3 regions of the Geodermatophilus sp. URMC 63 genome follow, and region 2 is predicted to be linked to each of the others. Evidence: riboswitches for the same ligand, from Rfam matches in the RefSeq annotation. Region 2 holds a riboswitch; each other region holds the start of a gene.
The links. A riboswitch is a leader RNA that binds a small molecule or an ion and turns the genes downstream of it on or off. The one in region 2 is predicted to bind cyclic di-AMP.

Region 1 (7,372 bases), 2.4 Mb from region 2:
ATCGGCACCGGGAAGGGGACGAGTGTGCAGATCTCGCGGGGTCAGCGCGGCAGCCCCCAGCCGGCCTCGTCGACGCCGCCGGGGACGGGGGCGGCGGGGTCGTAGGGCGTGCGGGTGAACACGAACGTGCCGAGGTCGAGGTGGTCGGCGGCGATGCGCAGCGGCTCACCGGCGTAGTAGCCGTCCAGGCCCACCCACGTGCCGTCGTCGCGCCGCCGGAAGCGGCTGGCCCGCCCCGCGCGCCCGGGCAGCGGCCCCAGGTGCAGCAGCCCGCCGGGCAGCGCGCGCAGGGCCAGCGGCGCCGGGCCCCAGTACCAGATCCCCAGCTGCTCGAGCGGCACCGGCGCCGGCGAGGGCACCCAGGGGTCGACCACCCGCGGCTCGGCGGCGCGCAGGTCGGCCAGCAGGCCCGGGACCAGCGCGTCCAGGCCGCTGGTCGTGTTGGCCAGCGAGACCCCGCCGGTGCGCTCCTCGCGGTCGACGAACACCCCGGCGAGGAAGCCGGGCATCGAGCCGCCGTGGCCGGTGAGCGTGCGCCCGTCGACGCGCAGCACCTGCAGGCCCAGCCCGTAGGCCGACCACGCCGGCGAGGAGGGGTCGACGCCGGCCGGCACCGCCATCTCCTCCAGCGTCGCGGGCGACAGCACGTCGCCGGTGTCGCCGAGCAGGAAGACGGCGAAGCGGGCGAGGTCGGCCAGCGTCGCCCACAGCTGCCCGGCCGCGGCCATGACGCCGGCGTCGTGCTCCGGCTCGGGCAGCACGACGTCGGCCCACGGGTGCACCGCGTGGCCCTGGGCGGCCCGGCCGGAGGGGCGCGTCGTCGTCCGGGTCATCCCCAGGGGGCCGAGCACCTCGGCGGTGACGACGTCGGCCCACGACCGGCCGCGCACGCGGGCGAGCAGCTCGCCGAGCAGGCCGAACCCGAGGTTGGAGTAGTGGAAGCGGCGGGCCTCCCCGAGGACGACGTGCTCGCCGGCCAGCCCGAGGTCGGCCAGCGACCCGCCGGGGACGCGCTCCCACCACCCGCCGGGGCTCTCGGCCGCGGCGCCGGCGAGGTGCGACAGCAGCTGCCCGACGCTGCGGTCGCCGAACGGCGTGCCCGGCAGGTGCCGGTCGAGGAGGTCGTCGAGGCCGAGGCGGCCCTCGTCGCGCAGCCGCATCACCGCGACGGCGGTGACCGTCTTGCTGATCGAGCCGAGCCGGTACTGGACGTCGGTGTGCGGCTCGTCGACGTCACCGCGGCCGGTCGACCACGCCGGCCCGCCGTCCCGGACGACGCCGGCGACCAGGCTCGGCGCCCGGCCGTCGCGCTGCACCCGGGCGGTGCGGGCGAGCAGGGTGCGGGCGGTCGCGGGGAGGACGGGCTCCGGCATGCCCGCACGGTAGGTCAGGCGCGCGCGGGCTCCTGCAGGCGGCCGGTGCGCGCGGCCCAGCGCTCGAAGACGACCGTGGCCAGCGGGGGCACCGAGGCGGCCAGCGCGAGCAGCGCCGTCCACCGCGACCAGCCGAGCACGCGGGCGGCGACCAGGGCGACGAGGACGTAGGCGACGAACACCGCCCCGTGCACCGGGCCGAAGAACTGCACGCCCGCCTCCGTGGTCGCCGGCACGTACTTGACGTACATGCCGGCGAGCAGGCCGACCCAGGACAGCGCCTCGGCGACGGCGACGACGCGGAAGGCGAGGACGACGGTGCGGGGGTTCATCGCGGGGAGGTCCTCCGGTGGACGGTCGGGTCTCCCCTGTCCAACGGCGACCGGACGTCGAGGGTCCCGGCCGGCGGTGTGACCTCCGTGGCAGGGTCGGTGGGCGTGCGGGGTCTGGCGCGGCGGGAGTTCTGCCTCGTGCTGCTCCGCCGCATGGCCGACCTGCGTCCCGACCTGGTCGCCGGGGCGCTCCCCCGCCTCGGCGCCACCCGCGCCGAGGCCCACGCCGCCCACACCCGCTGGCAGGCGCTGCACCACGCGCCGCGGGCGCCGCGCGGGCTGGCGCTGCGCGCCGCCGTCCTGGGGCCGGCGGAGCAGGTCGAGGAGCGCCGGTTCGGCGACCTCGACCTCGAGGTGCGCCGCTGGCCGCTGCCGCTGTGGCCGCACCTGCGCTGGGAGGTCGTCGCGGGCCCGGGCGCGACGGTGCTGCACGAGCACCTCGTCCGGGCGCCCGGCTCACCCGTGCCGCCGGCGACCGCGGGGCGGCTGCGGGTGTGGGAGCACGTCGTCGGCGACGTCAGCGGGCTGCCCGGCGCCGTGGACGTCGACCCCGGCGTCGTGACCCGCTGGGAGGTCCGCCTGCCCTCGGGCGCCACGGCGGCCTTCGTCTGGGGCCTGCTGCAGCGGGTCAGCGCGCCCGGGCAGCCGCCGCGTCCCTGACCGGCGGCTGCAGGGCCGCCGGGTCGGACAGCAGCGCGCCGGCGGCCGCGACCACCGCCAGGACGGCGGCCGGCACGGGCCCGGCGAGGTCGGCCAGGGCGGCGACCGCGCCCCCGAGCACGGCCAGCTTCGTGAGGACGAGCAGCGCCCGCGCCCGGACGGCGGCGCGGGGCGCGGCGAACAGACCCCACAGCACCGCCGCAGCCGCCGGCAGGCCCGCTCCGAGGAGCACCCGGAGGGCGACCGCCTCCGGCACGGTGGCCCCCCACCAGGCCAGCACGCCCAGCGCCGCCGTCTCCGAGAGGAGGGCGGCGGCCGCCCACGTCCATGCCCCTGTACGGCGCATCCCGGCCTCCTGCTGTGAGCACTGCTCTTTTATGCGAGCAGCGTTCCACACCGATCGGCCGGCGTCCAGACGCAGCGGAGCCCCGGCTCCCGAGGGAGGGCCGGGGCTCCGCGAGCGGTCGCCGCGTCAGGTGAGGCGGCGGGCGCCGGCGTAGCCGCCCATCGCGTCGATGCTGGCCACCTTGACCACGTCGCCGGAGGTGGGGGCGTGCACCATCTGGCCGTTGCCGACGTAGATGCCGACGTGGCTGACCGGGCTGTAGAAGAAGACCAGGTCACCGGGCTGCAGGTCGGCCCGGGAGACCGCGGTGCCCATGCGCGACTGCATGCCGCTGGAGTGCGGGAGGCTGATGCCCGCGGCGCGGAAGGCGTACTGGGTCAGGCCGGAGCAGTCGAAGGAGCCCGGGCCGGCCGCCGCCCACACGTAGGGCTTGCCGCGCTGGGCCATGGCCGTGGCCACCACCGTCGCGGCGGCGCCGCTGCCCCCACCCGACGGCACGGCGGCCGGGGCGCTCGAGGTCGGGGACGACGACGAGGACGGGGACGAGGAGCCCGGGGACGACGCGGGCGCGCTCCCGGAGGTCGCGGCGGCGCGCTCCTCGTCGCGGCTGGCCCGCTGGGCCTCCTCGGCGGCGTGCGCGGCGGCGGCGGCCTCGAGGGCGGCGCGCTTCTCCTCGGCGCTCAGCCGGGCGAAGTCGGCCTGGTACTCGGCGATCTGCGCCTCGAGGCCGGCCTGCTGGCTGGCGACGTCGTCGTACCGGCGCTGGGCCTCGGCGGCGGCCTCGGCGGCCGCCGTCTGTGCCGCGGTCGCGGTCTCGGTGGCCGTGACGGCCTCGCCGAGCAGGCCGTTCTGGTACCCGGCGACGCCCTGGAGCAGGGTCACCCGGTTGACGAACTCGTCGGCGTCCTGGCTGGTCATGAGGGCCTGCAGCGGGCCCATCGCGTCGCCGGTGTAGGCCGACCGGGCGATCCCGACCACCTGGTCGCGGGCGGTGTCCACCGATGCCTGGGCCTGGGTCAGCGTCGCGGCCGCGGCGTCGGCGGCGGCCTGCTGGGCGGCCAGCCCCTCGCGCGCCTCGTTGAACCGCTCCGTGACGACCTCGAGGTCGTGCCCGCGGGCGGCGACGAGCTCGGCGGCCTCGGCCGCGGTGGTGGGCTCCTCGGCGGCGGCCGGCGCGGGGACGCTCCCGAGACCGAGGCCGATGCCCAGGGCGCCGACGAGGGCGAGGACGACGCGGCGGCGCGACCGGGTGGTCGCGGTCAGGCAGGCGACGGACGTGCTCAGGGGCGCCACGGGTCGGCGTCTCTCCTTCTCCTCCCAGGCCGCCTACCGGGTTAGCTGACGGGTTCGGGCGTGGAGTCGCCCGGCGCGCGCGGACCGCGCACGCTTCACCCCGGGACTGCGTTGGGTCCCCGGCCCGGCCCCCCTCGCGGGAGGACCGGCTCGACGGCGTCCACGGGGTGTCACCCAGGTAGGTGACGGAACGCCCCGTTGGACGTACACAGCGTAAGGGCGTAACCGGCTCGTGACAATGAGTACTTTCCCGTCATCCCGCTCACACCCGACCGGTGGGTCGCCGCCCGGTTCCGGCACACCCGTTTGGGAGGGCGCCGGGACGAGCACGAGTCGGGCATGTCCTCCTCCACGCGCTCGCGCCTCGCCCGGCCGCTCGTCGTGCTCGCCCTCCTCGGCTCACTGGTCGCCTGCGGCGACAACACCGACTTCTCCCGGGGGCCCACCAACTGCGACTCCAGCGGAGAGGACGCGAGCAACCCCAACGACGCCAGCTGCCAGGAGACCGGCGAGAACCCGGGCAACGACGCGCCGACCACCGACGACGCGAACCCCGGCGGCTGAGCGCTGCCCCGGACCGTCGGCGGGCGCGCGACCGCCCGGGTCGTGAGCCGGTGAGCCGGGGACGGAGGTGGACGGCGGCCGGGCTGGGCGCCGCGACGCGCGCGCTCCTGGTCGGCGCCCGGCGCCTGCTGCGCGGCCGCGACCTCGCCCTCATCGCCGCCGGGCTGACCTTCTACGCGGGCATCGCGGTCGTGCCACTGCTGCTGGTGGCCGTGCGGCTCACCGCGCTGGCCACCTCACCCGCCGAGGTGCGGGCACTCGTCGGCCGGCTGACCGAGCTCCTGCCGGCCGAGCTGGGCGCGCCCGGCGCGGTCGAGCGGCTGGCCTCCGCCGGGGTCCGGCTGGACCTGCTCGGCTTCGTCCTGGCGCTGGTGCCCCTCTCCTTCTACGGCGAGGGCCTGCGCCGCGCCCTGCTGCGCTTCAGCCGGCACCGGGACACCGACACCCTCACCGGCTGGCGCGGACGGCTGCTCACGCTGCCGCTGGTCGTCGTGACCCCCGTGCTGCTGTACCCGCTGCTGCTGGCCGCCCGCTTCATGGCCGACCTGGCCCAGCAGGACGGCGTGGGCCCGGCGGTCGGCCGCTTCTTCGTCGGCTACTACTCCGTGCTGTTCGTCCTCACCGTGCCCCTCGCCTGGGGCTTCGGCGTGGTCGCCGCCGGCCGGCACCGCCGGCGCGCGGTGGCGTGCGGCGCCCTGTTCACCGCGGCGTGCCTGTCGGGGTTCCTGCAGGGGTTCGTGGTGTTCCTGTCGCTGCCCCTGGACCTCGGGGCGCCCTTCGGCGGCCTCGTCGCCGTGGGCGCGGTGGTGGCCGTCGGCCTGTGGATGTTCATGCTGCACCTGGTGCTGCTCGCCGGGTGGCTGCTCACCCAGTCCCTCGACGAACTCCTGGGCCAGCGGCAGCAGGAGGACTACCCCGGCGGGAACCCCGGCGAGAACCCCGGCGGCAGTCCGGGTACGGGCAGCTCCGGCCCCGGCAGCGCCGGGGCCACCGGCGGCTCGGGAGCCGGCTCCGGTTCCGGTGCCGGCTCGGGGGCCGGTTCCGGTGCCGGTGGCGGCGGCTCGGGTGCCGGCGCGGGCTCCGGGGCCGGCGCCTCGGGCGCGGGGGCGGGCGGGGGCGGCTCGGGCGCCGAGGACGTCTCCGGTGCGGGCCGGGGGTCCGGCGCCGGGGCGGCCGGGGGCTCGGGAGCCGGCTCGACGTAGTCGCTGCCGTTGCTCACCAGGATCGACACCTGCTGGCCGGGGACGGCGCGGCCGCCGCGCGGGGGGCTGGTGCCCAGCAGCGTGCCCTCCGCCTCGTCGCTGTCGACGCGCACGGCCCGGGAGGTGAACCCGGCATCGGCGAGCGCGCGCTCGCAGGCCCGCACGCTGGAGCACCCGGGCACCGGCCGGGTGTTGCCGTCCTGCACGGTGGGGTCGGCGGGCGGGAACTCGCCGCTGCCGCGCGCCTGCAGCACCGGCGCCATCGCGTCGTGCCAGATCGTGGCGCCCTTCCCGCCGCCGAAGCCGCCGACGTCCTCGTTGCGCTTGGGGTTGAGCACCATGACGCTCGCGGTGATCTCGGGCGTGTAGCCCACGAAGGCCACCGAGTAGTTGTCCTGCGAGGTGCCCGTCTTGCCGGCGATCTGGTGCCCCGGCACGTAGGCGCGTGACCCGGTCTGCCCGGGGTTGCCCGGCTCGACGTCCTTGCGCAGCATCTGGGTGAGGGTGTCGGCCACGCCCGGCGGGACCGCCTCCGGCGTGCAGCGGTCGCCGACGTCCAGCGGCTCGCCGTCGGCACCGACGGCGGGCCGGCCGTGGGCGTCGAGGACGGAGGTGACCGGGACGACGTCGCACCGGGTGCCGCTGGCGGCGAAGGTGGAGTACGCGCTGGCGAGCGCCAGCGGGCTGGTGGCCTCGGCACCGAAGGTGAACGAGCCGCGGTTCTCGTCGACGATCTGCTGGGCCAGGCCCGGCGGGCTGAACTGGAACAGCCCCGCCGCCTCGGCCATCCGCACCGGCTCCTCGACGCTGCCCAGGGCATCCTCGAGTGCGAGGAAGTACGTGTTCGACGACTGGTAGAGCGCCGTGGTCAGGTCGAGGGTCGGCCGGTAGCCCGACCCGGCGTTGCGCACGCAGTACCGGCCGTCGGTGGCGCGGCCCTCGCAGGGGCCGCCGTAGACCCGCGACACGTAGGGGTCGGGCGCCGTGAGCGTGTAGTGCGAGGAGAAGCCGCGGGCCAGCGCGGCGGCGGCCACGAACACCTTGTAGGTGGAGCCCGAGCCCTGGCTGGGCCAGGTGTTGAGGTTGAACGACTCCTGCGTCGGGTCGGCCCGGTCGTAGCCGAAGGTCCGGTTGACGCTCATGGCCAGCAGGTGGCCGGTTCCGGGCTCGACGGCGGTGAACATGCCGGCCAGCGAGTCCTGCGGCGCCAGCGTCTGCAGCACGGCGGCGTCGGCGGAGCGCTGCAGCTCCGGGTCCAGCGTCGTCTGGACGACGTAGCCGCCGTTGTCGAGCTGCTCCTGGGTCAGGCCGAGGTCCTCGATCAGGTGCCGCTGCACGAAGTCGCAGACGAACGGGCCGACGCCGGCCTGCACGCAGCCGCGGGGCGGGGCCGGTCCGGGCGCCAGCCCCAGCGGCTCGGCCTGCGCGGCGGCGGCCTCGTCGGCGGTGACGAGGCCCTGCTCGGCCATCCGCGACAGCACCTCGTCGCGGCGCGCCGTGGCCGCCTCCGGGGCGGTGAACGGGTCGTCGGAGGTGGGACTCTGCACCAGCCCGGCCAGGAGCGCCGCCTGCGGCAGGGTCAGCGCGGCGGCGTCGACGCCG
Region 2 (7,372 bases):
GTGAGCACGGCCGCGCTCTCGGCCGGCACGGTCACCGTCGTCCCGTCGAGCGCGGGCAGCTCACCGCTGGCGAACAGGACGTCGTGCGCCGGCACGTCGAGGTCGACCTCGCGGGGCTCGCCGGAGAGGTTGGCCACGATGCGCAGCGACCCGCGGTGCACCACCAGCCACCGGTCGGCGTCGTCCCAGCTGACCGCTACCGACGACAGGTCGGGGTCGACGAGGTCGGGGTGGGCACGCCGCAGGGCGATCAGCGCGCGGTGCACGCCGAGCAGGTGCGCGTGCGGCTCGCGCTGCACCTCCGACCAGTCCAGCTTCGAGCGCCGGAAGGTCTCGGGGTCCTGCGGGTCGGGCACCTCGTCGGCGTCCCACCCGTGCCCGGCGAACTCGCCCTTGCGCCCCTCGGCCGTCGCGCGGCCGATCTCCGGGTCGGTGTGGCTGGTGAAGAACTGCCACGGCGTCGAGGCGCCCCACTCCTCGCCCATGAACAGCATCGGGGTGAACGGGCTGGTCAGCACCAGCGTGGCGCCGACGGCGAGCAGGCCGGGGGAGAGGGACGCCGAGACGCGGTCGCCGATCGCGCGGTTGCCGATCTGGTCGTGGTCCTGCAGGTAGCCGAGGAACTTCCAGCCCGGCAGCGCCGCGGTGTCCACCGGGCGGCCGTGGTGCCGGCGGCGGAAGCTCGACCAGGCGCCGTCGTGGAAGAAGGCGCCGGTGAGCGTCTTGGCCAGCCCGGCCAGCCCGGCCGCGGCGAAGTCGCCGTAGTAGCCCTGCCCCTCGCCGGTCAGGGTCGAGTGCAGCGCGTGGTGGAAGTCGTCGCTCCACTGCGCGGAGATGCCGAGGCCGCCGGCGATGCGGGGCGTCACCGTCCGCGGGTCGTTGAGGTCGCTCTCGGCGATCAGCGTCAGCGGCCGGCCGACGGCGACCGACAGCCGGTCGACCTCCTGCGCCATCTCCTCGAGCACGTGGGTGGCGCGCTCGTCGACCAGCGCGTGGACGGCGTCCAGCCGCAGCCCGTCGACGTGCATGTCACGCAGCCACGTCAGCGCGTTGTCGAGGATGTAGCGCCGCACCTCGTCGGAGTCGGGGCCGGAGAGGTTGACCGAGCTGCCCCAGGTGTTCGCCCCGCCCTCGCTGAAGACCGGCATGAACAACGGCAGGTAGTTCCCGGACGGACCGAGGTGGTTGTAGACGACGTCCTGGACGACGCCGAGGCCGCGCTGGTGGCAGGCGTCGACGAAGCGCTGGTAGGCCGCCGGGCCGCCGTAGCTCTCCTGCACCGCGTACCAGAGGACGCCGTCGTAGCCCCAGTTGTGCGTGCCGTCGAAGCCGTTGACCGGCAGCAGCTCGACGAAGTCGACGCCGAGGTCGACGAGGTGGTCGAGCTTCCCGATCGCGGCGTCGAGGGTGCCCTCGGGCGTGAAGGTGCCGACGTGCAGCTCGTAGACGACCCCGCCGGCCAGCGGGCGGCCGGTCCAGGCGCGGTCACCCCACGTGTACGTGGCCGGGTCGTAGCGGCGGGACAGGCCGTGCACGCCCTCGGGCTGGCGGCGCGAGCGCGGGTCGGGACGGGGCGTGTCGTCGTCGCCGAGCAGGTAGCCGTAGTCGGCCTCGGGTGCGGCCTCGACCTCGGCGCGCCACCAGCCGGCGTCGTCCCGGCGCATCTCGTGCACCGTTCCGTCGACCTGCAGCCGGACCCGCTCGGGGACCGGCGCCCAGACGGCGAACTCGACGGGTGCGGACATGCGGGGGCCTCCAGGGGTCGTGCGGGGTGACCGGAGGTTCTTGCCCGCCCACCGGCGGGCCAACCGCTGCGGCGGCAGCCGGGGGAGCGCGTCCCCCGGCTGCCGCACGGCGTCACGGGAGCTGCAGCACCTGGCCGACGAAGATCTGGTCGGCGTCGCTGACCGTGCCCTGGTTCAGGTCGAACAGGGCCTCCCAGGTCGTGCCGTGGGCCGCGGCGATCGTCGACAGCGTGTCGCCGGCGGCGACCGTGTAGCTGCCACCCGCCGGCCGGTCGGCCCGCGACGCGGCCACGGGCTCCCGCTCCGCCGGAGCGGGAGCGGCGGCCGGCGCCGGGGCGGGCGCCGCGGCCGGAGCCGCACCGGCCTCGGGCGCGGACGGGTTCAGGGCCTTGCCGCAGGTCGGCCAGGCGCCCGGGCCCTGGGCGTCGAGGGTCTTCTCACCGACGGCGATCTGCTGGGCCTTGGTCGCCAGGTCGGCGCGCGCGGCGTAGGCGGTGCCGCCGAAGGCGGCCCAGGTGCTCTGGCTGAACTGCAGGCCGCCGTAGTAGCCGTTGCCGGTGTTGATGCTCCAGTTGCCGCTGGACTCGCACTGGGCGACGGCGTCCCAGTCGTTGGGGGCGGCGGCCGAGGCGGGACCGGCGGCCACGCCGAGCGCGGCAGCGGCCACGCCGGTCGTGAGGACGGCACGGCGGAGCAGGGAGGTGGACGTGCGCATGGGGGGACTCCGATCCGCCGCCTGCGAGGTGAGCTGTCGGGTTCGGAGCGATCGGTGCCCCGGCCACACGTCGTGCGGCCTCACCCCAAGGCGCTGCCCGGTCCCCGTGACCGTGGTGGCAGGCGCCGGAATGGGTCCCCCACCCCCGTCCTGGATGTGCAGTGGAACGGAGGCCGGCGGACGGGGTTCGGCGGACCGGCTCCGGCACGCGGCTCTCTGTCGGCCGGGTGCGCGGTCGAACGTAACGACTGGGTCACGGGACGGCACGTCCGTCCCACCGGTCCCGGGCGTGTCGGCCGTCCTCCCGGGGCGCGGCCGGTTCCGAGACCTGCTGGTCACACCGCTGCAAGTGGCCGTTGCCCCTGCGGCGGTGTGAACCCGCTCTCAGTCGCGGACCAGCAGGGCCACCGGCAGCCGGGCGAGCAGCTCGCCGACCGGGACGCCGTCGGCGTCGGAGACCACCCGCGTGCCGGTGAGGACGTCGCGCCAGGCGCCGGTCGGGAGGGCCAGCGCCGTGTCGCCCCAGCCGGTGGCCGCCAGCCCCACGGGCAGCCGGGTCGCCACGGTCACCGCGCCGTCGCCCCCGTCGGCGCCCCGGTCGAAGGCGACGACGTGACCGGCGGCCGACCCGGTGACCTCCACCGGGCGGTAGCCGGTGAACAGCTCCGGGGAGTCCCGGCGCAGCCGCAGCACCCGGGAGACGACGAGCAGCTTGGCCGCGCCGGTGTCGTCCACCTCGGGGACCCAGCCCTCGCCGAGCCGGGCCAGCAGCTGCCGGCGCAGGTCGTAGTCGACCGGACGGCGGTTGTCCGGGTCGACCAGCGAGCGGTCCTCGAGCTCGGTGCCCTGGTAGACGTCGGGGACGCCGGGCATCGTCAGCTGCAGCAGCTTCTGCGCCAGCGCGTTGGACCGCCCGGCCGCGCCGACGCGGTCGACGAACGCCTCGATCTCGCCGGTGGTCGCCGGGTCGTCGTAGGCGGCGTCCACCAGGGCGTGCAGCTGCGCCTCGAAGGCCTCGTCGACGTCGGTCCACGTCGTCGACAGGCCCGCCTCACGGGCGGCCTTCTCGGCGTAGCCGTGCGCCCGCTCGCGCGACAGCGGCCAGGCGCCCACCAGGTTCTGCCACACCAGGTGCGCCAGCGGCCGGTCGGGCAGCAGGTGCCGGGACAGCCACCCGCGCACGAGGTCGGCCCACTCGGTCGGCACCTCGGCGAGGACGGCGAGCCGGGCCCGGGTGTCCTCGCTGCGCTTGGTGTCGTGGGTGGTCAGCGTGGTCATCGACTCCGGCCGGCGCTCGGCCCGCCGCCCCTGCGCCGCGTGGAACTCCTCGACCGTGGAGCCGAACCGCGCCGGGTCCCCGCCGACCTCGTTGAGCACCACGAACCGCGCCCAGCGGTAGTAGGCACTGTCCTCGACGCCCTTGGCCATCACCGGGCCGCTGGTCTGCTCGAAGCGGGTGGCCGCCTCGGTGCCGGCCTGGGATAGCACCGGGTAGAGGGCGTCCACGGCGGCGACCAGGTCGGGCCGGCGGTCGCGGACGGCGGCCACCGCCGCGTCGAGGTGCTCGCGGCCGTCGGGCAGGTAGGAGCGGTAGACGCCGAAGGTGGCCAGCAGCTCGGCCAGCGCCTCGGTCTGCCGCTCCCGGTCCACGCCGGGCAGCGCGCCGATCACCCGCACCAGCCGGGCGACCTCCGACCCGAGGATCCCGTCGGTCACCTCGCGCTTGCAGTCGTGCACCAGCCGCGCGTAGTCGACCTCGCGGCTCGACAGCTCGGTGTCCAGCGCGGTCAGCGCCGCCTCGCCGGCCGGGTCGACCAGCACGTCGTCGACCTCGGCGAGCGCGTCGTAGCCGGTGGTGCCCGCCGTCGCCCAGCTCTCCGGCAGGTCCTCATCGGGCTCGAGGATCTTCTCCACCACGGTCCACCGGCCGCCGGAGGCCTCGGCCAGCCGGTCCAGGTAGCCCTTGGGGTCGGCGAGGCCGTCGGGGTGGTCGATCCGCAGCCCGTCGACGGCGCCGCCGGCCACCATCCGCAGCACCGTCGCGTGGGTGGCGTCGAAGACCTCGGGGTCCTCCACCCGCAGCCCGGCGAGGGTGTTGATGGCGAAGAACCGGCGGTAGTTGAGGTCGGAGTCCGCGCGCCGCCAGTCGACCAGCTCGTAGTGCTGCCGGTCGTGCACCGCCTGCGGCGTCCCCTCGCCCGTGCCGGGGGCGATCGGGAAGCGGTTGTCGTAGTACCGCAGCTCCCCGTCCACCACCTCCAGCTTCTCCACGTCGTCGGCCGAGCCCAGGACCGGGATGCGGACCCGGCCGTTCCCGGAGTCCCAGTCGACGTCGAACGCCGAGGCGTGGGGGCTGTCGCGCCCGTGCTGCAGCACGTCCCACCACCACGGCGCCTCGGCCGGGTCGGCCACGCCCATGTGGTTGGGGACCAGGTCGAGCACCAGGCCCAGCCCGTGCTCGTGCAGCGCGGCGACGAGCCGGTCGAAGCCCGCCTGCCCGCCGCGCGACTCGTCGACGTGCGCGTGGTCGACGGTGTCGTAGCCGTGCGTGCTGCCCGCCGCCGACCGCAGCAACGGCGAGGAGTACGCGTGGCTGACACCGAGGTCGGCGAGGTAGCCGGCCACGGCCGCCGCGTCGTCCAGGGTGAAGTCGGCGGTCACCTGCAGCCGGTAGGTCGCCGTCGGGACGGCCCGCCGGCGCTCGAGGGCGGCGTCCGTCCCCTGCGGAGCCTCGCTCACGGCGCCGCCATCAGCACGACGGTGGCGCGGGCCCCGACGGTCACGGTGTCCCCGGCCTTGACCTGCACCGCCTCCACCTCGCCGAACTCGGCGGTGTCGACCACGACGGTCCAGCCCTCGGCGTACTCGCCGGGGGGCAGCGTGTAGTCGATCGGCTCGTGGGAGGCGTTGAAGGCCAGGTAGAAGCAGTCGTCGAGGACGTCCTCGCCGCGCTCGTCGGTCTCCCGGATGCCGTGCCCGTTGAGGTACATGGCCAGCGACTTGGCGAAGCCGGCGTCCCAGTCCTCGTCGCTCATCAGCTCGCCGCCAGGGGTGAACCAGGCGACGTCCTGCACCGGGTCGCCCTCCTCGCGGCGCACCGGCCGGCCGTGGAAGAATCGGCGGCGGCGGAACGTCGGGTGCTCGGTGCGCAGCCGGGTCACCAGCTTGGTGAACTCCAGCAGCCCCTCGTCGACGTCGCTCCAGTCGATCCAGGTGAGCTCGGAGTCCTGGCAGTAGCCGTTGTTGTTGCCGTTCTGCGTGCGGCCCAGCTCGTCGCCGTGCAGCAGCATCGGCACGCCCTGCGAGAGCATCAGCGAGGCGATGAAGTTGCGCCGCTGCTGCGCCCGCAGCGCGAGCACCTCGGGGTCGTCGGTCGGGCCCTCGACGCCGCAGTTCCAGCTGCGGTTGTGGCTCTCGCCGTCGTTGTTGCCCTCGCCGTTGGCCTCGTTGTGCTTCTCGTTGTAGGAGACGAGGTCGTTGAGGGTGAACCCGTCGTGGGCGGTGACGAAGTTGATGCTCGCCACCGGCCGGCGCCCGGAGTGCTTGTAGAGGTCGGCCGAGCCGGAGATCCGGCTGGCGAACTCGCCGATGGTCGCGTCCTCGCCGCGCCAGAAGTCGCGGACGGTGTCGCGGTACTTGCCGTTCCACTCGGTCCACAGGGCCGGGAAGTTGCCCACCTGGTAGCCGCCGTCGCCGACGTCCCACGGCTCGGCGATGAGCTTCACCTGGCTGACGATCGGGTCCTGGTGCACGAGGTCGAAGAACGCCGAGAGCCGGTCGACCTCGTGGAACTGGCGGGCCAGGGTGGAGGCCAGGTCGAAGCGGAAGCCGTCGACGTGCATCTCGGTGACCCAGTAGCGCAGCGAGTCCATGATCAGCTGCAGCGACTGCGGGTTGCGGACGTTGAGCGAGTTCCCGGTGCCCGTGGTGTCCATGTAGTACTGCTCGTCGCCCTCGACGAGCCGGTAGTAGGCCCGGTTGTCGATGCCCTTGAGCGACAGCGTCGGGCCCATGTGGTTGCCCTCGGCGGTGTGGTTGTAGACGACGTCGAGGATCACCTCGATGCCCGCCTCGTGCAGGGTCCGGACCATGCCCTTGAACTCCTGCACCTGCTGCCCGTCGGTCTGCTGGGCGTACTCGTTGTGCGGGGCGAAGAAGCCGATCGTGTTGTAGCCCCAGTAGTTGCGCAGGCCCTTCTGCAGCAGGGTGTCGTCCTGCACGAACTGGTGCACCGGCATGAGCTCGATCGCGGTGATGCCGAGCGACTGCAGGTGCTCGACGACCGCGGGGTGCGCGATGCCGGCGTAGGTGCCGCGCAGCTCCTCGGGGATGCGCGGGTGGGTCATCGTGAGGCCCTTGACGTGGGCCTCGTAGATGACCGTCTTGTTGTACGGCGTCCTCGGCGGGCGGTCGACGCCCCAGTCGAAGTACGGGTTGACGACGACGGACCTCGGCATGTGCGGCGCCGAGTCGTCGTCGTTGCGCTCGTCGCTGCCGAACCGGTAGCCGAAGCAGGCCTCGTCCCAGTCGATCGCGCCGTCGATCGCCTTGGCGTAGGGGTCGAGCAGCAGCTTGTTCGGGTTGCAGCGGTGCCCCTGCCCGGGGTCGTTCGGGCCGTGCACGCGGTATCCGTAGCGCTGGCCGGGCTGGATGCCGGGCAGGAACGCGTGCCAGACGTAGCCGTCCATCTCGGGCAGCCGGACGCGCTCCTCGTTGCCCTGCTCGTCGAACAGGCAGAGCTCGACCTTCTCGGCGACCTCGCTGAAGAGGGCGAAGTTCGTCCCGGTGCCGTCGTACGTGGCTCCGAGGGGATAAGCGGCTCCGGGCCACACCTGCGTCATCGAGTGTTTCCTCCTGCACGGGCGCCCCCGACGTCGGGGCGCGTTGGCCCCCTGCCGCGGCCGTCGTCAGG
Region 3 (7,372 bases), 200 kb from region 2:
GCTCCGCCTCGCTGGGGGTGCGGCCGGTGGTGGGGTCGGTCGTGACGTCACTGACCGAGAAGACGCCGAACTGCATCTCGTGCTCCCTGTGGTTGAGAGTGCAACTACTGTTCGGCCCAACGGTGGTGGGCGGCCGGGCATTCCCCGGCTCCGGCTGCGGGCGGTAGTCGGGCGACCACGGCGTGGCGGACCACTCCGTCGGTGACCGTCCCGTGACCTGGTCCGACCCACCGATCGGGTGAACCGGCTGGGAGTCTGGCGGCCACCACCTGGATCGCCCGACGGGCCCGGGCGGGCATGACGGACCGGGGGGACCGGATGTCGAAGCACTCGCAGGGAACTGCTCCGGACGCCGGGGCGGACGCGGCCAGGCGCACGGCCTTCACGGGCAACACCGCCGCGGAGCACGTCCCGGCGAGGGGCCTCGACGGTCTGCTGGGCACCGGTCCGGTCTTCACACACGCACTGCGCGGGTACGACTGCCTGCAGGTCGACGACTACGTGGCCGCGGCCGAGACCGAGCTGCTGGTGCTCCGCCGGGAGAACGACCACCTGCTCAGCCGCTACGCCGCCTGCTCCGGTGACCTGCAGAACGCCCGCCGCCGGCTGGCCCAGCTGGTACGTGAGCGGGAGTCGCTCCCCAGCCCGGAGGATGCGCGCGCCCTGCTGCAGCGCGCCGAGGAGGAGGCCGACCAGGTGCGTGCCGAGGCGCGCGCGGAGGCCGAGGCGCGCCTGGCCAAGGTGGCGGAGATGCGCCAGGCGGTGACCGCGCTGCGCGAGCAGGCCCAGCGGGAGGCCGACGCACGGCGGGCGGAGGCGGCGGCCGAGCTGCAGGCGGTGCACCGCGAGGCCGAGGAGGCGCGGCGGGCGGCGGCGGCGCAGGCCCAGCGGGAGCGGGCCGCCGTCGAGGCGGAGCTGGCCGCGCTGCGCGCCGAGAAGGAGGGGGTGCGCGAGACGCTCCGGGTGCTGAACGGGCACGTCGACGACGCCCTGGCCGGTCTCGCCCGCGTGCTGCGCGGCGACGAGGGCGGTCCCGACCCGGCGGACACCGACGCGCTGCGGACCGACACGGTGCGCACCGGGGCGCTGCCCGACGACGTCTCGGTGCTCGCCGACCGGCGCGACGCCGCGGCCCGCGACGAGGGCCCCCGGACGCCGGACGGTGACCCGGCCGACGTCACGGCGCTGCGCGGGGACGCCGATCGGGGCGGGAACCGGAACGAGGTCGCCGCGGCGTCCTGACCCGGCGTGCGACCCGGCGTGCGACCCGGCGTCCTGACCTGCGCCGTCGCCGAGGGATGGCCCGCGCCGACTGCACCGTAACTCGTGTCACGTGTGCATCTCGCGTTCTGCTGTTGTCACGGGCAGGTAACGACACGTACCGTTCGTGACGTCCGGCTGGTCGTCTCGTCCCCTCCCGGGGAGCCCGGCCGGACGCCGCCGAGTCGTGTCCGCAGCCGCGGGCGCGAGCCGGGGACCCACCGCAGTCCTGGGGTGAATCGCCTGCCGAGCTCCGCTCGCAGCGCGTAGGGCTTCTTCCCGCCCGAACCCGTCAGCTAACTCGGTAGGCGGCATCGGAAGAAACGGAGACTCTCCGCATGCCCCGCCTCCGGGCCGCCGCGGCCCGCAGGTGCCGCCGGGTGCGCGTCCACCGCGCCATCTGAGTCCGGCCGCCGCCCTGCCCTGCTGACCCCGCGCCGCCGATCGCGCGTGGGGACCCGACGACCGCCGTGCGCCGGTCCCTGCCCGCGAACCGGGCTGCCGCGCGCGCACTCTCCCTCGGAGCCCTCACCCTCATGCCCCGCCGTACCCCGCACACGCCTGCCCACACGCTCGAGACCGTCGAGCTGTCCGCAGCCGCGAAGCCCGCCGACACCGCCGTCATGGACGCCGTCGGCACCGCGGACACCGCCCCCCGTCGTCGCGCCCGCCGCCTGGGCCTGCCGGCCCGCACCCGCGCCCGGCGCAGCAGCCCCCCGCTGGGCCCGCGCCGCCCCGCCCTGCTGCTGGCCACGGCCGCCGCCGGCGCCCTGGTCGTCGGCGTGGTGAGCACGAGCGGCCCGGCCGCCGAGGCCGGCACCGAGACGGCCGGCTCCACGGTGAGCGTGGCCGAGCAGCTCGGCCTCACCGGGCAGCCGACCGGGACCGCGGCGTCGCAGACCGCCGACCTCGCGCCGCTCGAGGACCTCGCCGCCTCCCGCAACGAGCGCTCCGCCGAGGAGACCAGCGCCGCCGAGGCGCAGGCCGCCGCCGACCAGGCCGAGCTCGACCGCCGCGCCGCTGAGGAGGCCGCCCGCCGCGCCGCCGAGGAGGAGGCCGCCCGCGCCGCCGCCGAGGCCCAGGCCGCCGCCGAGGCGCAGGCCGCCGCCGAGGCCCAGGCCGCGGCCGAGGCCCAGGCCGCGGCCGAGGCCGCCGCCGCCCAGCGGGCCGCCGCGGCGCCGGCCGCCCCCGCACCGGCGGCTGCACCTGCCGCCGCGCCGGCCGCCCGCGGCTCCTTCAAGGACTACGCCATGAGCAAGGTGGGCAGCGCCCAGCAGTTCGGCTGCCTGGAGAACCTGTGGGGCAAGGAGAGCGGCTGGAACCCCAACGCGCAGAACCCCTCCAGCACCGCCTACGGCATCCCGCAGTTCCTGGACTCCACCTGGGCCAGCACCGGCATCGCCAAGACCTCCGACGGCTACCGGCAGATCGACGCGGGCCTGATCTACATCGACAGCCGTTACGGCTCGCCGTGCGGTGCCTGGGCGCACTCGCAGGCCACCGGCTGGTACTAGGAGGACCCTGCTGCCCCCACGCCTCGCTCGGCTCGGCGCGGGACCCCGGCAGCAAGGCCGATCCGACTCGTCACCAGGCTCGGCGCGGGACCCCGCGCCCGCACCTCGCGGCGCCGTCACGTGCACGAGGCGCTGCGGGACGTAGGGGAGCGAACCCGGGCGGACTCCGGGGCGGACGAGGACCCGGCACGAGCACGGCCCCGCTGGCATCCGCTAGCGGGGCCGTGTCGCGTTCCGGGGTGGCCGCTGCCGGGTCAGGCGGTGTCCGGGGTGCAGGCGGTGTCCGGGGTGATGGAGGGCACCAGGTGTACCGACCCGGGTGGCTGCCGCTCGTACCACGCCCGGATCTCGGGAGTGATCCGCTCGACCTCCAGCACCGCCACCACCCCTCGCCCGCCGGGCACCGTGGACCGGCCGAGACCGATGATCGACCACTCCTCGGGGGTGCTGCGGGTGATGACGTCGGCATCGTCCTGGGACACTCCGGCGATGCCGGCGGGAACACGCCAGGCCGAGGGGGTGCCCGGCCCGGGGTGCCAGCGGGCGGTGTGCAGCGACCGCCCGTCCAGCCCCCCCTCGACGGCCACCCGAGCGCCGGCCGGCGGCAGGTCCGTCCCGAGCAGGTCCAGCTCCACCAGGGGCTCGCTCCCGGGCGGGCTGGTCGGGATCAGGACCAACCGGCCGCCGTCCTCCCTGACCGTGCCGGTCGCGGTGACGGTGTCCATGCGCTCCTCCTGGGGTGTGCGGATCTCGCCGATCCCAGCAGGTGTAGCTCCCACCCTCCGTCCTCCTGCGCGCGGCACTGCCACGACACGACCCGACGGGCCCTGCCTCGGTCTCCCACCCGGCCGTGGTGGGACCCCAGCGCCACGGACCGTCACCCGGGCCGCTCGCGACCGTCGCCGGCTCGGCACGTGACACTGGGGGCGTGACGGAGAGGGGGCCGGCCACCCGCGTGGTGCCCGCGGGGTTCGTCCGCGCGCACACGCAGGTGCGCCGGCCCTCGCTCGTCCCGGAGGTGCGGCTGCACGTCGCCGACGACGTCGTCGCCCTGTGGGAGGCGATGGAGGACGCGGCCGGCGGCGCCGGCGAGGCCCCGCCGTTCTGGGCCGCGGCCTGGCCCGGCGGGCAGGCCCTCGCCCGCGCCGTCCTCGACGGGCCGGTGACGGTGGCCGGGCACCGCGTCCTGGACCTGGGGTCGGGCAGCGGGCTCGTCGCGATCGCCGCCGTCCTCGCCGGCGCCCGCCACGTGCTGGCCAGCGACGTCGACCCGTTCTCCCGGACGGCGGTGGGCGTCAACGCCGGCCTGAACGGGGTGACCGGGATCAGCGTGGCCGGCGACGTCCTCGACCGGGAGCCGCCGGCCGTCGACGTCGTCCTGGCCGGCGACGTCTGCTACGACCGGGAGATGACCGAGCGGGTGCTGCCCTTCCTCGACCGGGCTCGGGCGTGCGGCTGCGAGGTGCTCGTCGGCGACCCGGGGCGGCCCTACCTGCCGCACGAGCGGCTGGAGCCCGTCGCCGCCTACGACGTGCCCGAGACCGAGGGCCCGGGGCTGCGCCGCACCACGGTGTGGCGGCTGCCGTGAGCGCTCCTGGCCCCCTCGACCACACCCGCGGCACCGCCGTCGCCCGGCACGGGCACTGAGGAGGGCGGCACCGGTGGCCGTCCACGTCGGAACCTCCGGCTGGAGCTACGACCACTGGGACGGCATCCTCTACCCGCCGGGGACGCCGCCCCGCGACCGGCTGGCCCACTACGTGCGCCGGTTCGGCACCGTCGAGCTCAACGCGAGCTTCTACCGCTGGCCCCGGACGGCGACCTTCGCGGGGTGGCGCGACCGGCTGCCCGAGGGGTTCCGGCTGTCGGTCAAGGCACCGCGCGGACTGACCCACGCCAAGCGGCTGTACGCCCCGGAGGCGTGGGTCGAGCGGATGACCGCGGCCTGGCACGAGCTGGACGGCAAGCGGGCCGTGCTGCTGGTGCAGCTGCACCCGGCCGCGGCCCGCGACGACGCGCGCCTGGAGTACTTCCTCTCCCTGCTGCCGGACTGGGTGCAGGTGGCCGTGGAGTTCCGCCACCCCAGCTGGCACGTCGAGGAGGTGTTCGCGCTGCTCGAGCGGCACGGAGCGGCCTACTGCGTGATGAGCGGCGCCGGCCTGCCGTGCGTGCTGCGGGCCACCGCGCCGTTCGTCTACGTCCGGCTGCACGGCCCGGACGACGCCTCCCTCTACGCCGGCTCCTACCCCGACGCGGACCTGCGCTGGTGGGCCGACCGGATCGCGGAGTGGGCGCGCGACGGCCGCGACGTCCACGCCTACTTCAACAACGACGGCCACGGCCACGCCGTCCGCAACGCCGAGACGCTGCGGGCGCTGACCGGCAGCTGACCGGGCGGCGAGCGGGGCGCGGTGGCGGGAGACTGGGGGCATGAGCGAGCAGGACGACGGGACGAAGCCGGGCCAGGGGCAGGGGAACCTGGTCAGCCGGTCGGTCGAGGAGTTCGTCGCCCAGCTGCGCGGCTTCACCGACCGCGCGCGCGGGCTGGCCACCGGCGCGGTGCCGTCGGGGCTGTCGCTGCCGCGCCTGCCCTCGCCGCCCGGGGCGATGTCGGCGGCGCAGGTCGGGGCGGTCGCGCAGGCGGTGCGGGGCCAGCGGCAGCTGATCACCGGCCTGATCGGTCAGCTGCAGGCCTTCGACGAGCAGCTCGCCGTGTTCGAGCGGGTGCTCGAGCCGATCGAGGAGTGGAGCCGGACCTGGGCGCGCCTCGAGCAGTCCTTCGGTGACGTGCTGCGCCGACCGTCGTCCGACCGCGACGCCCCGCCGGCGGGGACGGTCTAGCGCTGGTCGCGGCGCAGCGGGTGGTCGGCCGGGACCTCGACCAGGACGATCCGCACGCCGTCGGGGTCGGCGACCCAGGCCTCGACCAGCCCCCACGGCTCGGTGCGCGGCTCGCGCAGCACCGGCACGCCGGCCGCCCGCAGCCGTGCGTGCTCGGCGGCGACGTCGCGCACCTGCAGCCACAGCGCGGTCCCGCGTGGCGGCTCGTCGCCGGGGCCGGACACCTCGAGCAGGCCGTTGCCGAGGAAGAACACCACGCCGCGGTGCTCGGGCAGCCCGAACTCCCGGTACACCGCGAGCCCCAGCACGTCCCGGTAGAAGGCCTGCGACCGCGCGGGATCGGGGGGCCGGAGCAGGACCCGGCTGCTGAGCACGTCCACCCGGGCATCATCGCCGCAGGGCAGGACACCGAGACGAGGAGGACGTCGTGGCGCAGCGCTACGAGTACCGGGTGGTCGAGATCCGCGAGGGGCTCATCGGCGGGAAGATGTCGGGTGACAAGCTGGAGAAGGTGCTCAACCAGAACGCCCGGGAGGGCTGGCAGCTCAAGGCCATCACCTCCGTCGAGGTCAAGGGCCGCCTCGGCCCGGGGGGTGTCGAGGGCGTCCTGGTGACGCTGGAGCGCCCCACGACCTGACCCACCCCGCGAGGAGCGCCCGTGTCCGACGCCGTCGATGCCCGGGCGCGGTTGCGCGCGGACTGCGCGAGCTGCGCGGGGCTGTGCTGCGTGGCCCCGGCCTTCGCGGCCTCGGCCGACTTCGCGATCGACAAGCCCGCGGGCAGTCCCTGCCCGAACCTGCGCGACGACGACCGCTGCGGCATCCACGCGCAGCTGCGGGAGCGCGGCTTCCCCGGCTGCACGGTGTTCGACTGCTTCGGTGCCGGCCAGCAGACCGTGCAGGTGACGTTCGCCGGAGACGCGGACTGGCGGGGGAGCCCCGAGCGGGCGACGGCGGTGTTCGCGGCCTTCGGCGTGCAGCGGCTGCTGCACGAGGTCCTCTGGTACCTCGGTGAGGCGCTCGCCCTCGAGGCGGCCGCGCCGCTGCGCAGGGACCTGACGGCCGCGCACCGGCGCGCCACCGACCTCACCGCCGCCGAGCCCGGCGAGCTCGCGGCCGTCGACGCCGACGCGCTCCAGCGGGAGGCCGGCGCGCTGCTGCTGTCGGTCAGCGAGCTGGCACGGGCCGGCGTCCGGCCGCGGGCGGGAGGTCGGCGCCGGGCCGACCGGCGCAACGCCGACCTGTCCGGCGCCGACCTGCGCCGCGGGGACCTGCGGGGCGTGAGCCTGCGCGGGGCGCTGCTGCTCGGGGCGGACCTGCGGGGTGCCGACCTGCACCGGACCGACCTGCTCGGCGCCGACCTGCGGGGCGCGGACGTGCGCGGCAGCGATCTCTCCGGCGCGCTGTTCCTCACGCGCCGGCAGGTGGCCGCCGCCCGGGGGGACGCCACGACCCGCCTGCCCGGCGGACTGGAGCACCCGCCGCACTGGGGACCGCCGGGTCCGGCGCTCCGGTGAGCGGCACCGCCGCGCGGGGACGTGACCGGGCCGGGCTCAGAGCAGGTCGTCGTCCTCGGGCCGGGCGCGGCGGCGCAGCAGCCCGGTGACCCCGGCGACGCGCGACTGCGCCTGGTGCAGGGTCGCGATCAGCGGCCGGAGGTCCTCGTCGACGGTGCGGATGATGTCCGGGACCTTCTCCACCACCGGGTCGTCGAGCACCCGGCCCACTCGCTCGATCCCCGGCTTGAGCGCCCGCACC

Region 1: another riboswitch for cyclic di-AMP. It lies ahead of ACWIZO_RS05385 (C40 family peptidase); the one in region 2 lies ahead of ACWIZO_RS17195 (LysM peptidoglycan-binding domain-containing protein).
Region 3: another riboswitch for cyclic di-AMP. It lies ahead of ACWIZO_RS18110 (aggregation-promoting factor C-terminal-like domain-containing protein); the one in region 2 lies ahead of ACWIZO_RS17195 (LysM peptidoglycan-binding domain-containing protein).

Annotation. Positions count from the first base shown of each region.
Region 1 covers NZ_CP199956.1:1,093,855-1,101,226, forward strand. Annotated here, with positions in the region: gene ACWIZO_RS05365 (serine hydrolase domain-containing protein) at 42-1,373, opposite strand; gene ACWIZO_RS05370 (DUF3817 domain-containing protein) at 1,388-1,705, opposite strand; gene ACWIZO_RS05375 (hypothetical protein) at 1,811-2,365, shown strand; gene ACWIZO_RS05380 (DUF2568 domain-containing protein) at 2,334-2,711, opposite strand; gene ACWIZO_RS05385 (C40 family peptidase) at 2,838-4,004, opposite strand; cyclic di-AMP (ydaO/yuaA leader) riboswitch at 4,040-4,128, opposite strand; gene ACWIZO_RS05390 (hypothetical protein) at 4,344-4,568, shown strand; partial or broken gene ACWIZO_RS05395 (YhjD/YihY/BrkB family envelope integrity protein) at 4,619-5,437, shown strand; gene ACWIZO_RS05400 (transglycosylase domain-containing protein) at 5,479-7,372, opposite strand, start outside.
Region 2 covers NZ_CP199956.1:3,501,036-3,508,407, forward strand. Annotated here, with positions in the region: gene treZ (malto-oligosyltrehalose trehalohydrolase) at 1-1,745, opposite strand, end outside; gene ACWIZO_RS17195 (LysM peptidoglycan-binding domain-containing protein) at 1,858-2,460, opposite strand; cyclic di-AMP (ydaO/yuaA leader) riboswitch at 2,466-2,631, opposite strand; gene treY (malto-oligosyltrehalose synthase) at 2,845-5,199, opposite strand; gene glgX (glycogen debranching protein GlgX) at 5,196-7,301, opposite strand.
Region 3 covers NZ_CP199956.1:3,703,778-3,711,149, forward strand. Annotated here, with positions in the region: gene ACWIZO_RS18100 (LLM class flavin-dependent oxidoreductase) at 1-76, opposite strand, end outside; gene ACWIZO_RS18105 (hypothetical protein) at 319-1,242, shown strand; cyclic di-AMP (ydaO/yuaA leader) riboswitch at 1,429-1,586, shown strand; gene ACWIZO_RS18110 (aggregation-promoting factor C-terminal-like domain-containing protein) at 1,797-2,774, shown strand; gene ACWIZO_RS18115 (hypothetical protein) at 3,029-3,499, opposite strand; gene ACWIZO_RS18120 (class I SAM-dependent methyltransferase) at 3,703-4,362, shown strand; gene ACWIZO_RS18125 (DUF72 domain-containing protein) at 4,436-5,164, shown strand; gene ACWIZO_RS18130 (hypothetical protein) at 5,205-5,615, shown strand; gene ACWIZO_RS18135 (VOC family protein) at 5,612-5,995, opposite strand; gene ACWIZO_RS18140 (DUF4177 domain-containing protein) at 6,043-6,252, shown strand; gene ACWIZO_RS18145 (pentapeptide repeat-containing protein) at 6,274-7,131, shown strand; gene ACWIZO_RS18150 (hypothetical protein) at 7,168-7,372, opposite strand, start outside.